DNA from 3 places in the Streptomyces sp. NPDC031111 genome. Region 1 is predicted to be linked to each of the others. Evidence: riboswitches for the same ligand, from Rfam matches in the RefSeq annotation. Region 1 holds a riboswitch; each other region holds the start of a gene.
What was found. A riboswitch is a leader RNA that binds a small molecule or an ion and turns the genes downstream of it on or off. The one in region 1 is predicted to bind cobalamin.
Positions count from the first base shown of each region.

Region 1 (3,261 bases):
GTCACGGCGCGGAAGTCGTACGACGTCGCCCGGTACGTCCTCTTCCCGTCGTCGTCCTTGAAGGTGGCCGCGAGGTTGGGCGGGAGGGTCGCGCCGTCGAGGTCGCCGGAGCGCAGCCGGGTGGCGCGGACGTCGTCGTCGGCGATGATCGCCATGGTGAGCTTTTTCACCTTCGGGGCGCCGCCCCAGTAGTCCGGATTGGCCTTGAAGGTGAGCTTCTCGCCCTTGCTCCAGCCGGTGAGGACGTACGGTCCGGTGCCGACCGGCTTGGTGTTGAAGGAGCCGGTGTTGGGGTCCTGTTCGCCCGCGATGTGCTCGGGGACGACGGGCAGCACCGTGCGGGAGGCGAAGGCCGCGTAGGGGTGGTCGAGGGTGAAGACGACCTTGTCGTCGCCCTCCGCCCTGACCTCCTTGATGGCGTCGAGTTCGCTCTTGGCGGTGTTGTTGGTCCTCTCGTCCAGCACGGTGCGGTAGGTGAAGACCACGTCGTCGGCGGTGAGCGGCTCGCCGTCGCTGAACGTCACGCCGTCGCGCAGGGTGTACGTGTAGGTGCGGCCGCCGTCGGTGACCTCGGGGAGCGCCTTCGCCAGGGCCGGCTTCAGTTTCATGTCGGCGTCGTGGGCGAGGAGGCCGTCGAAGATCTTGGAGTTGCCGTCCTTGCCGTAACCCAGCAGCGGACTGAGGGTGTCCGGTTCGGACGGGACACCGATCACGACGGATTCGGCGGACGCTCCGCCGTCCGCGCCGCCCCCGCCCGGCGCCGAGCAGGCGGCGACCGCGCCGGCCATCGCGACCGCGGCGGCGGCCCGTATTCGTCGGGTCGTCATGGAACCTCACACCCCTGTTGCCTGAAAGTCGTTGTTGCATATTAATTGCAGCAAGGCTCTACCCATGACGCCGGCCCCTCACTCCCCCGTTCCGAGGGGCGGCGCCGCCCGTGTCAAGTGCTCAGGTGTGCGCCGGGGTGGGAGCTGCCGGGCGCCGTCCGAGCGCCCCCTGTGGCCGCTTGTCACCGGACCGGAACGGGCACTACTGTCACCACGCCTTGGTGACGGGAAATCGGTGCGATACCGGTGCGGCCCTCGCCACTGTGATCGGGAAGTCCGGCTCCGGCCCTCGCGGGCAGCCACTGGGTTCTTCGGGACCCGGGAAGGCGGAGCACGGGCGGTGGTACCCGTCAGCCAGGAGACCGGCCAAGGCGCGTCAACCATCCACGAGGTGCTGGAGAGGGTCTGCTGAGCCATGCACATAGCCGAGGGTTTTCTGCCACCGGCGCACGCGGTCGCCTGGGGCGTCGCGTCGGCGCCGTTCGTCGTCCACGGAGCCCGGTCGCTCATCCGTGAGGTCAGGGAACATCCCGAGAGCACGCTGCTGCTCGGCGCTTCGGGAGCGTTCACGTTCGTACTGTCCGCGCTCAAGCTGCCGTCGGTGACGGGGAGTTGCTCCCACCCGACCGGTACGGGGCTGGGCGCGATCCTGTTCCGCCCGCCGGCGATGGCCGTACTGGGCACCATCACCCTGCTGTTCCAGGCGCTGCTGCTCGCCCACGGCGGGCTGACCACCCTGGGCGCCAACGTCTTCTCGATGGCGGTCGTCGGCCCGTGGGCCGGGTACGGCGTCTACCGGCTGCTGCGCCGGTACGACGTGCCGCTGATGGTCGCGGTGTTCTCCGGCGCGTTCGTCGCCGACCTGTCGACGTACTGCGTGACGAGCGTGCAGCTGGCGCTCGCCTTCCCCGATCCGGGCAGTGGATTCCTGGGCGCGCTGGGGAAGTTCGGCTCCATCTTCGCCGTGACGCAGATCCCGCTCGCGGTGAGCGAGGGGCTGCTGACCGTGCTGGTGATGCGCATGCTGGTGCAGTCGAGCAGGGGTGAGCTGACCCGGCTCGGGGTGCTGGTGGCCTCGGCGGCCGGGCGGAAGACGGCGGACTCGGCCGGGGCGGTGGCCCGATGAGCCGTAACGCGAAGATCAACACGCTGCTGCTGGTGCTCGTGGCCGCGCTCGCGGTGATCCCCCTGGTGCTCGGGCTCGGCGACCACAAGGAGGAGCCGTTCACGGGCTCCGACGCCGAGGCGGAGACGGCGATCGCCGAGATCGACCCGGACTACGAGCCGTGGTTCGCGCCGCTGTACGAACCGCCGTCCGGGGAGATCGAGTCGGCGCTGTTCGCCCTTCAGGCGGCGCTCGGCGCGGGCGTCCTCGCGTACTACTTCGGGCTGCGGCGCGGGCGGCGGCAGGGCGAGGCGCGGGCACTCGCGGCGGCGGAGGCCGGTGACGAGGCCGGCGCCGGTGACGAAGCCGCTCCCGAACGACGACGGGTCTGACGGCCCGTGCTGCCGATCGACGCGGCGGCGCACAGCAGCCGCTGGCGCCGCCGTCATCCCGTGGACAAGGCCGTACTGGGGCTGGGCCTCACCGTGCTCGCCGTCTCGCTGCCCCCGTGGCCGGGCGCGGCCCTGGTGCTGCTGACCGCCCTCGTGGTGCTGCTCGGCCCGGCGGGCGTGCCGGGGCGGCGGCTGTGGCGCGCCTACCGGGTGCCGCTGGGCTTCTGCGTCACCGGGGCGCTGACGCTGCTGGTGCAGGTCGGCGGCCCGGACGGGTTCGTGTCCCCGGCCGAGGACGGGCCGCTGCGCGCCGGGGAGTTGCTGCTGCGCACGTCGGCGGCCTCCCTCGGGGTGCTGCTGTTCGCGTTCACCACCCCGATGTCCGATCTGCTGCCGCGCCTGGTGCGCGCCGGGGTGCCGGCGCCGCTGGTGGACGTGGCGCTGGTGACGTACCGGATGAGCTTCCTGCTGCTGGACTCGGTGCGCCGGATCCGCGAGGCGCAGGCGGCCCGGCTCGGGCACACCACCCGCGCGGCGGCCTGGCGCTCCCTCGGCGGGCTCGGCGCGACCGCGTTCGTCCGCTCCTTCGACCGGGCGGCGCGGCTCCAGACCGGGCTGGCCGGGCGGGGCTACGACGGCACCCTGCGCGTCCTGGTCCCCGAGGCCCGCGTCTCCGTCCGGTTCACGGTCGCGAGCGTGGCGCTCCTGGCGGCGCTGGCCGCCCTCACCCTCGTACTGGAAAGGCCACTGTCGTGAGCGAGTCCGTGCTGGTCGCCCTGCGGGGCGCGTCCTTCGCGTACGAGGACGGCCCGCCCGTGCTCACCCGCCTGGACTTCGAGGTGCGCGAGGGGCGCAAGCTGGCGCTGCTGGGGCGCAACGGCAGCGGCAAGACGACGCTGATGCGGCTGCTGAGCGGCGGACTGCGCCCGGACGACGG
Region 1 covers NZ_JBVIGS010000027.1:79,772-83,032, forward strand. Annotated here, with positions in the region: gene ACZ470_RS36380 (ABC transporter substrate-binding protein) at 1-827, opposite strand, end outside; cobalamin riboswitch at 1,030-1,212, shown strand; gene ACZ470_RS36385 (energy-coupling factor ABC transporter permease) at 1,243-1,953, shown strand; gene ACZ470_RS36390 (energy-coupling factor ABC transporter substrate-binding protein) at 1,950-2,324, shown strand; gene cbiQ (cobalt ECF transporter T component CbiQ) at 2,331-3,080, shown strand; gene ACZ470_RS36400 (energy-coupling factor ABC transporter ATP-binding protein) at 3,077-3,261, shown strand, end outside.

Region 2 (3,261 bases), on a different contig from region 1:
GGTCCTCCACCAGATACGAGTTGACCTGGAGGAACTCCCCGGACAGCGTCTCGCGCTTGAACAGGTTCGACACCTGCGGCTCGATGCACTCGTACACACCCGCGATCGACGCGATGGTGGCGGTGGGCGCGATCGCCAGGAGCAGCGAGTTGCGCATCCCCGTGGAGGCGATCCGCTCGCGCAGCGCCGCCCAGCGCTCCGGCCAGGTGAGGTCCGTGTCGTAGTGGTCGGGGTGCAGCACGCCCCGGGCCGTACGCGTCTTCTCCCAGGCCGGGAGCGGGCCGTTGCGCTCGGCGAGGTCGGCGGAGGTCTCGTACGCGGCGAGCATGATCCGCTCGGCGATCCGCGTGGACAGCGCCTTCGCCTCGGCCGAGTCGAAGGGCAGGCGGAGCCGGAAGAAGACGTCCTGGAGACCCATCGCGCCCAGGCCCACCGGGCGCCAGCGGGCGTTGGAGCGGCCCGCCTGCTCGGTCGGGTAGTAGTTGATGTCCACGACCCGGTCGAGGAAGGTGACGGCCGTGCGGACGGTCTCGTCGAGACGCTGCCAGTCGATGTCACCGGCCGCCTGGTCGACGAACGCGCCCAGATTGACCGACCCCAGGTTGCAGACCGCCGTCTCCCCGTCGTCGGTGACCTCCAGGATCTCCGTGCACAGGTTCGACGAGTGAACGACGTGCCCCGGGGTCGCCGTCTGGTTCGCGGTCCGGTTGGCGGCGTCCTTGAAGGTCATCCAGCCGTTGCCGGTCTGCGCGAGCGTGCGCATCATGCGCCCGTACAGCTCGCGGGCCGGGAGCGTCTTCCGCGCCAGGCCCTTCGCCTCGGCGGCCCGGTACGCCGCGTCGAACTCCTCGCCCCACAGGTCGACCAGTTCGGGCACGTCCGCCGCGGAGAACAGCGACCAGGACGCGTCGGCGTTCACCCGGCGCATGAACTCGTCCGGCACCCAGTGCGCGAGGTTCAGGTTGTGCGTACGGCGGGCGTCCTCGCCGGTGTTGTCCCGCAGCTCCAGGAACTCCTCGATGTCGGAGTGCCAGGTCTCCAGGTAGACGGCCGCCGCGCCCTTGCGCCGACCGCCCTGGTTCACGGCGGCGACCGAGGCGTCGAGTGTCTTCAGGAACGGCACGATGCCGTTGGAGTGCCCGTTGGTGCCGCGGATCAGCGAACCCCGGGCGCGGATGCGGGAGTAGGACAGGCCGATGCCGCCGGCGTGCTTCGAGAGGCGCGCGACCTGGTGGTAGCGGTCGTAGATCGAGTCCAGCTCGTCCTTGGGGGAGTCCAGCAGATAGCAGGACGACATCTGCGGGTGCCGTGTACCGGAGTTGAACAGGGTGGGCGAGGAGGGCAGATAGTCCAGGCGGCTCATCAGCCCGTACAGCCGGGCGACCTCGTCCAGGGCGCGGACGGTGTCGTCCTCGGCGAGACCGGCGGCGACCCGCAGCAGGAAGTGCTGGGGCGTCTCGACCACCTTGCGGGTGACCGGGTGCCGCAGCAGATAACGGCTGTGCAGGGTGCGCAGGCCGAAGTAGCCGAAGCGGTCGTCGGCCCGGACATCGATCAGCGCGTCGAGGCGGGCGGCGTGCAGCCGGACGAAGTCGGCGGTCCGGTCGGCGATCAGGCCCTCGCGGTGCCCGGTCGCGACGGACTCGGTGAAGGACGTGACCCCCTGCGAGGCGGCCTCGGCGCGGATGCCGATGGTCAGCAGCCGGGCGGCGAGCCGGGAGTAGGCCGGGTCCTCGGAGATGAGACCGGCCGCCGCCTCGGTGGCCAGCTCCCGCAGCTCGGCCTCGTCGGCACGGGCGGACCGGCCGCGCAGCGCGGCGGCGGCGACCCGGCCGGGGTCGGCGTCGGGCAGGTCGGCGGTCAGCTCGGTCAGGGTCCGCAGCAACGCGGCACCGGGTCCGTCGCTCTCCGCGGTCACGTCGATCGCTGAAGCCGGATCGGCTGGCGCGATGGTCACGTGGGGCTCTCCCTCGCTCGGCACGGGGGCCTCGAAGAGGGCAGGGGGCAGCACACGAGCGCACGGGGCGTCGCGTCCACCGGCCCATTCCGCGAGGCCCGGACGTCAGGGCACCCGGACCGGACGGCCGGGCGCACTGTCGGCAGGTCCTCGGACTGACGCCCATGCGCACGCGGGCATGGGTACACCGTTGCGGGACAGTTCCGGATTCACACCGGATTCCCCTGCGGCGACAGCGAGCATGAGCATACATCTTGTGCCGGGTGCCGCCAGCAGGCCCATATGTTGTGTCGCGGAGGTGTCAGAGCGTCAACTCATAGGTGAGAAGAGTGATGTCGTCCAGCTCCGGCAGAGGGTTCCAGTCGCGCTCCGGGGTGCGGGTGAAACCCAGCCGCTCGTAGACGCGGTGGGCCGAGCGCATGGTGCGCTGGGTCGACAGCACGATCCGAACACAGCCCTCGACGGCCCGCGCCCGGTCGACGCAGGCGCGCACCAGCGCCTCCCCGGCACCCCGGCCCCGGCCCTCGCGGGCGACCGCGAGCATCCGGATCTCCGCCTCGCCCGGCCCCGCTATGTCGGCCATCGGGCCGCGGCCCGGCACGAACGTCACCCCGCCCAGCACCGACCCGTTCTCCACGGCGACCAGCACCTCCGCGGCGGCCGCCCGCTTCGCCACGTCCCTGAGCTCGTCGAGGTACGCGTCGCTCTCCCCGAAGTCGAGCAGCCCGTCCAGCAGATAGGCCCGCGCGGTGATCTCACCGAGTTCCGTGTGCTCGCCGGGCTCCACCGGCCGGATGACGATGTCCATGAGGGGAGTGTGCCGGACGGGTACGACAACGGGCCGCCGGATTTTCTCCGGCGGCCCGTCGCCTCAGGCGTGTACCGCGTCAGTGCGAGCTGCCCGCCGTGGCCGGCGGGAGCTCCACCTGGACACCGGGGTCGCCCGCGTCCGCCGTGTAGTCCTGCGGCTTGGTCTCGTCGACGCCCTCGGGCGCCTTGACGGCCCTCATGACGAAGGTCAGCACCACCGTGACCAGGACGTTGATCACGAAGGCGGTGAGACCGATGTAACCGATCTCGCCGATGCCCGGGATCTCCTCGGACGACCCGCCGAAGTGCTTCTGCGTCGGCGAGGCCACCCCGTACGCGGCGACCGTGCCGTAGATCATGCCGACCGCCCAGCCGCCGATCAGCGCCCAGCGGTGGAACCAGCGGGTGAACAGACCGCCCACCAGTGCCGGGAAGGTCTGAAGGATCCAGATGCCGCCCAGCAGCTGGAAGTTGATCGCGACCGTCTTGTCCAT
Region 2 covers NZ_JBVIGS010000007.1:334,682-337,942, reverse strand. Annotated here, with positions in the region: gene ACZ470_RS17495 (ribonucleoside-diphosphate reductase subunit alpha) at 1-1,957, opposite strand, end outside; cobalamin riboswitch at 2,082-2,243, opposite strand; gene ACZ470_RS17490 (GNAT family N-acetyltransferase) at 2,259-2,765, opposite strand; gene mctP (monocarboxylate uptake permease MctP) at 2,845-3,261, opposite strand, start outside.
Region 2: another riboswitch for cobalamin. It lies ahead of ACZ470_RS17495 (ribonucleoside-diphosphate reductase subunit alpha); the one in region 1 lies ahead of ACZ470_RS36385 (energy-coupling factor ABC transporter permease).

Region 3 (3,261 bases), on a different contig from region 1:
CCACGACACCGCGAACGCGATGGCAACGACCATTTCGACCGGTGCGCTCAAGCCCAAGGTCGCGGTGGCCATGTCCGCCGTACTGAACCTTGTAGGCGCCTTCCTCTCCGTGGAGGTCGCCAACACGATCTCCAAGGGCCTCGTCGACGAGGCCGGCATCCGTCCCGAGGTCATCTTCGCCGCGTTGGTCGGCGCGATCCTCTGGAACCTCCTGACCTGGCTGGTCGGTCTCCCGTCCAGCTCGTCGCACGCCCTCATGGGCGGTCTGATCGGCGCCACCGTCGCCTCCGCCGGCTTCGGCGCGGTGCACGGCGACGTCCTCGTCACCAAGGTCCTGATCCCCGCGATCGCCGCCCCGCTGGTGGCCGGCCTCGCCGCGATGTTCGCGACCCGGCTGACCTACCGCCTGGGCCGCAAGGCCGACGGCAAGGCCTCCGAGAAGGGCTACCGCGCCGGGCAGATCGCCTCCGCCGGCCTGGTCTCCCTGGCCCACGGCACCAACGACGCCCAGAAGACGATGGGCATCATCACCCTGGCCCTGGTCGCCGGCGGCACCCTCGCCCCCGACTCCGACCCGCCCATGTGGGTCATCCTCTCCGCGGGCATCGCCATCGCGCTCGGCACCTACCTCGGCGGCTGGCGCATCATCCGCACCATGGGCAAGGGTCTGACCGACCTCCAGCCGCAGCAGGGCTTCGCCGCCCAGACCAGTGCCGCGACGGTCATCCTGGCCTCGTCGCACCTCGGCTTCTCCCTCTCCACCACGCATTCCGTTTCCGGTTCCGTGATGGGCGCGGGCCTGGGCCGCAAGGGCGGTGTCGTCCGCTGGTCGACGGCCACCCGGATGTTCGTCGCCTGGGGTCTGACGCTGCCGGCGGCGGCCCTCGTCGCGGCGCTCGCCGAGTGGGTCTGCGACTTCGGCGACTGGGGCACCGCCCTCGTGGCCGTCTTCCTGGTCGCCTCCAGCGCCGCGATCTGGAAGATCTCCCGGCGTGAGGTCATCGACCACACCAACGTCAACGACCACCAGGTCCCGGGCGAGGAGCCGTCCGGCGTGGTGACGCAGGCCATGGCCGCCGTGACCCCGCCCCCGGCGGGCACCGTGACCGAGGAGCTCGCGGCCACCATCGCCGCTCCCGCCGCCACCGACCCGGCGGCCCCCTCGGCCAAGACCACCGTCTGACCGCGACGCGGTAACCCCGGTACGAAGGAAGAAGAAGCACCATGAAGATCGACTGGGCGGCCCTCGGTTCCGTCTTCGGCGTCAGCCTCGTGGTCACCGTGGCCCTGGTGGCCCTGTTCACCCTCGGCATCAACGGCCTGTCCCGCCGTGAGCGGGCCGCCGCCCAGGGCCAGTCCGCGGCCCTGGCGGTCACCGGCGCCTACGCCTGCTTCGCGGCGTGCGCGGCGGCGGTGGCATACGGCATCTACCTGATCATGGCCTGATCGGCCCGGTCACACATCGCACTCGTCCGGCGGGCGGTGCGGGAGCCTCGGCGCCCGCACCGCCCGCCGACGTGTGCGGACCTCCACGGCCTCCGCGGACCTCCGATCGCGGTTCACCCACCGGAGCCCCTCTGTGGGCCTCAGCACACTTCAGCCTCGCAGGTCAACGGCAAGTTGACGGCCCTTCCGGGGCCGTGGTGGACTGCCTGAGCCAATACGGCGGCAGGAGAGGAAGCCGGTGCGATTCCGGCGCGGTCCCGCCACTGTCACCGGGGTGAACACCCCGGGAGCCAGGAACTCTCACCGCCGGTCTCGTCGAACCAGGGCGTGGACACCCTGAGTGAGGACATATCGCCATGCGCGGCTGCCTGTTGAGGTCGACCAGCGAGACCCCGCCCCACCTCGGGGCCGCTCCCTCCGGATCCGTCACCGGCTGAACCCATGGGTGCCGATCGCGTGTTCGCGTACGGCGCCGCCGCCGGCCTCCTCGGCGACCTGTTGCTCGGCGATCCCCGCCGGGGCCATCCGGTCGCCGCTTTCGGGCGGGCCGCGGCTGCCGTGGAACGAGTGCTGTGGCGGGACGACCGGGGCCGGGGCGCGGTGCACGCCGCCGTGTGCGTCGGCGGGACCGTGGCGCTGGGCGCCCTCGCCGCCCGCTGCGTACGCTCCTCCCCCGCCGCCTCCGTCGCCCTGACCGGCGTGGCCACCTGGGCCGTCGTCGGCGGGACCTCGCTGGCCCGGGAGGCCCGCGCCATCGAGCGGGCGCTGGAGGCCGGGGACGTCGAGGCGGCCCGGGCGCGGCTGCCGCACCTGTGCGGCCGGGACCCGCAGGCCCTGGACGCCGACGGCATCGCCCGCGCGGTGGTGGAGTCCGTCGCCGAGAACACCTCCGACGCCGTGGTGGGCGCGCTGGTGTGGGGTGCCGTCGCCGGGGTGCCGGGACTGCTCGGCTTCCGGGCCGTCAACACGCTGGACGCGATGGTCGGCCACAAGTCCCCCCGCCACCGCCGCTACGGCTGGGCCTCCGCCCGCCTCGACGACGTCGCCGGATGGCCGGGGGCGCGGCTGACCGCCGTACTCGCCGCGCTCGCGGGATCCGACCCGCGCGGGGCTGTGCGGGCGTGGCGCGCCGATGCCGCGAAGCATCCGAGCCCCAACGCCGGACCCGTGGAGGCGTCCTTCGCGGGCGCGCTCGGGGTGCGGCTCGGCGGAACCCTCTCCTACGGCGGGCGGGTCGAGCACCGGCCCGTCCTCAACGGCGGCGGGCGTGCCGTGGCCGTCGCCGACATCGACCGGGCGGTACGGCTCTCGCGGCGGGTCGGCTGGCTCGCGCTCGGGGTCGCTGCCGCCGCACGGAGCGTCGTGAAGGGACGTACGTCATGAGCGGTGGGGGTCTGCTGGTCGCCGGGACCACCTCGGACGCCGGCAAGAGCGTGGTGACCGCCGGGATCTGCCGGTGGCTGGCGCGGCAGGGCGTCAAGGTGGCCCCGTTCAAGGCGCAGAACATGTCGTTGAACTCGTTCGTGACCCGGGAGGGCGCCGAGATCGGGCGGGCGCAGGCCATGCAGGCCCAGGCCTGCCGGGTGGAGCCGACCGCGCTGATGAACCCGGTGCTGCTCAAGCCGGGCGGCGAGCAGTCCAGCCAGGTGGTGCTGCTGGGCAAGCCGGTCGGCGAGTTGAGCGCGCGCGGCTACCACGGCGGGCGCCAACAACGGTTGCTGGGCACGGTGCTGGACTGTCTGGAGCAGTTGCGGGGCACGTATGACGCGGTGATCTGTGAAGGTGCCGGAAGCCCGGCCGAGATCAATCTGCGGC
Region 3 covers NZ_JBVIGS010000020.1:57,655-60,915, forward strand. Annotated here, with positions in the region: gene ACZ470_RS32565 (inorganic phosphate transporter) at 1-1,183, shown strand, start outside; gene ACZ470_RS32570 (hypothetical protein) at 1,225-1,446, shown strand; cobalamin riboswitch at 1,628-1,765, shown strand; gene ACZ470_RS32575 (cobalamin biosynthesis protein) at 1,888-2,829, shown strand; gene ACZ470_RS32580 (cobyric acid synthase) at 2,826-3,261, shown strand, end outside.
Region 3: another riboswitch for cobalamin. It lies ahead of ACZ470_RS32575 (cobalamin biosynthesis protein); the one in region 1 lies ahead of ACZ470_RS36385 (energy-coupling factor ABC transporter permease).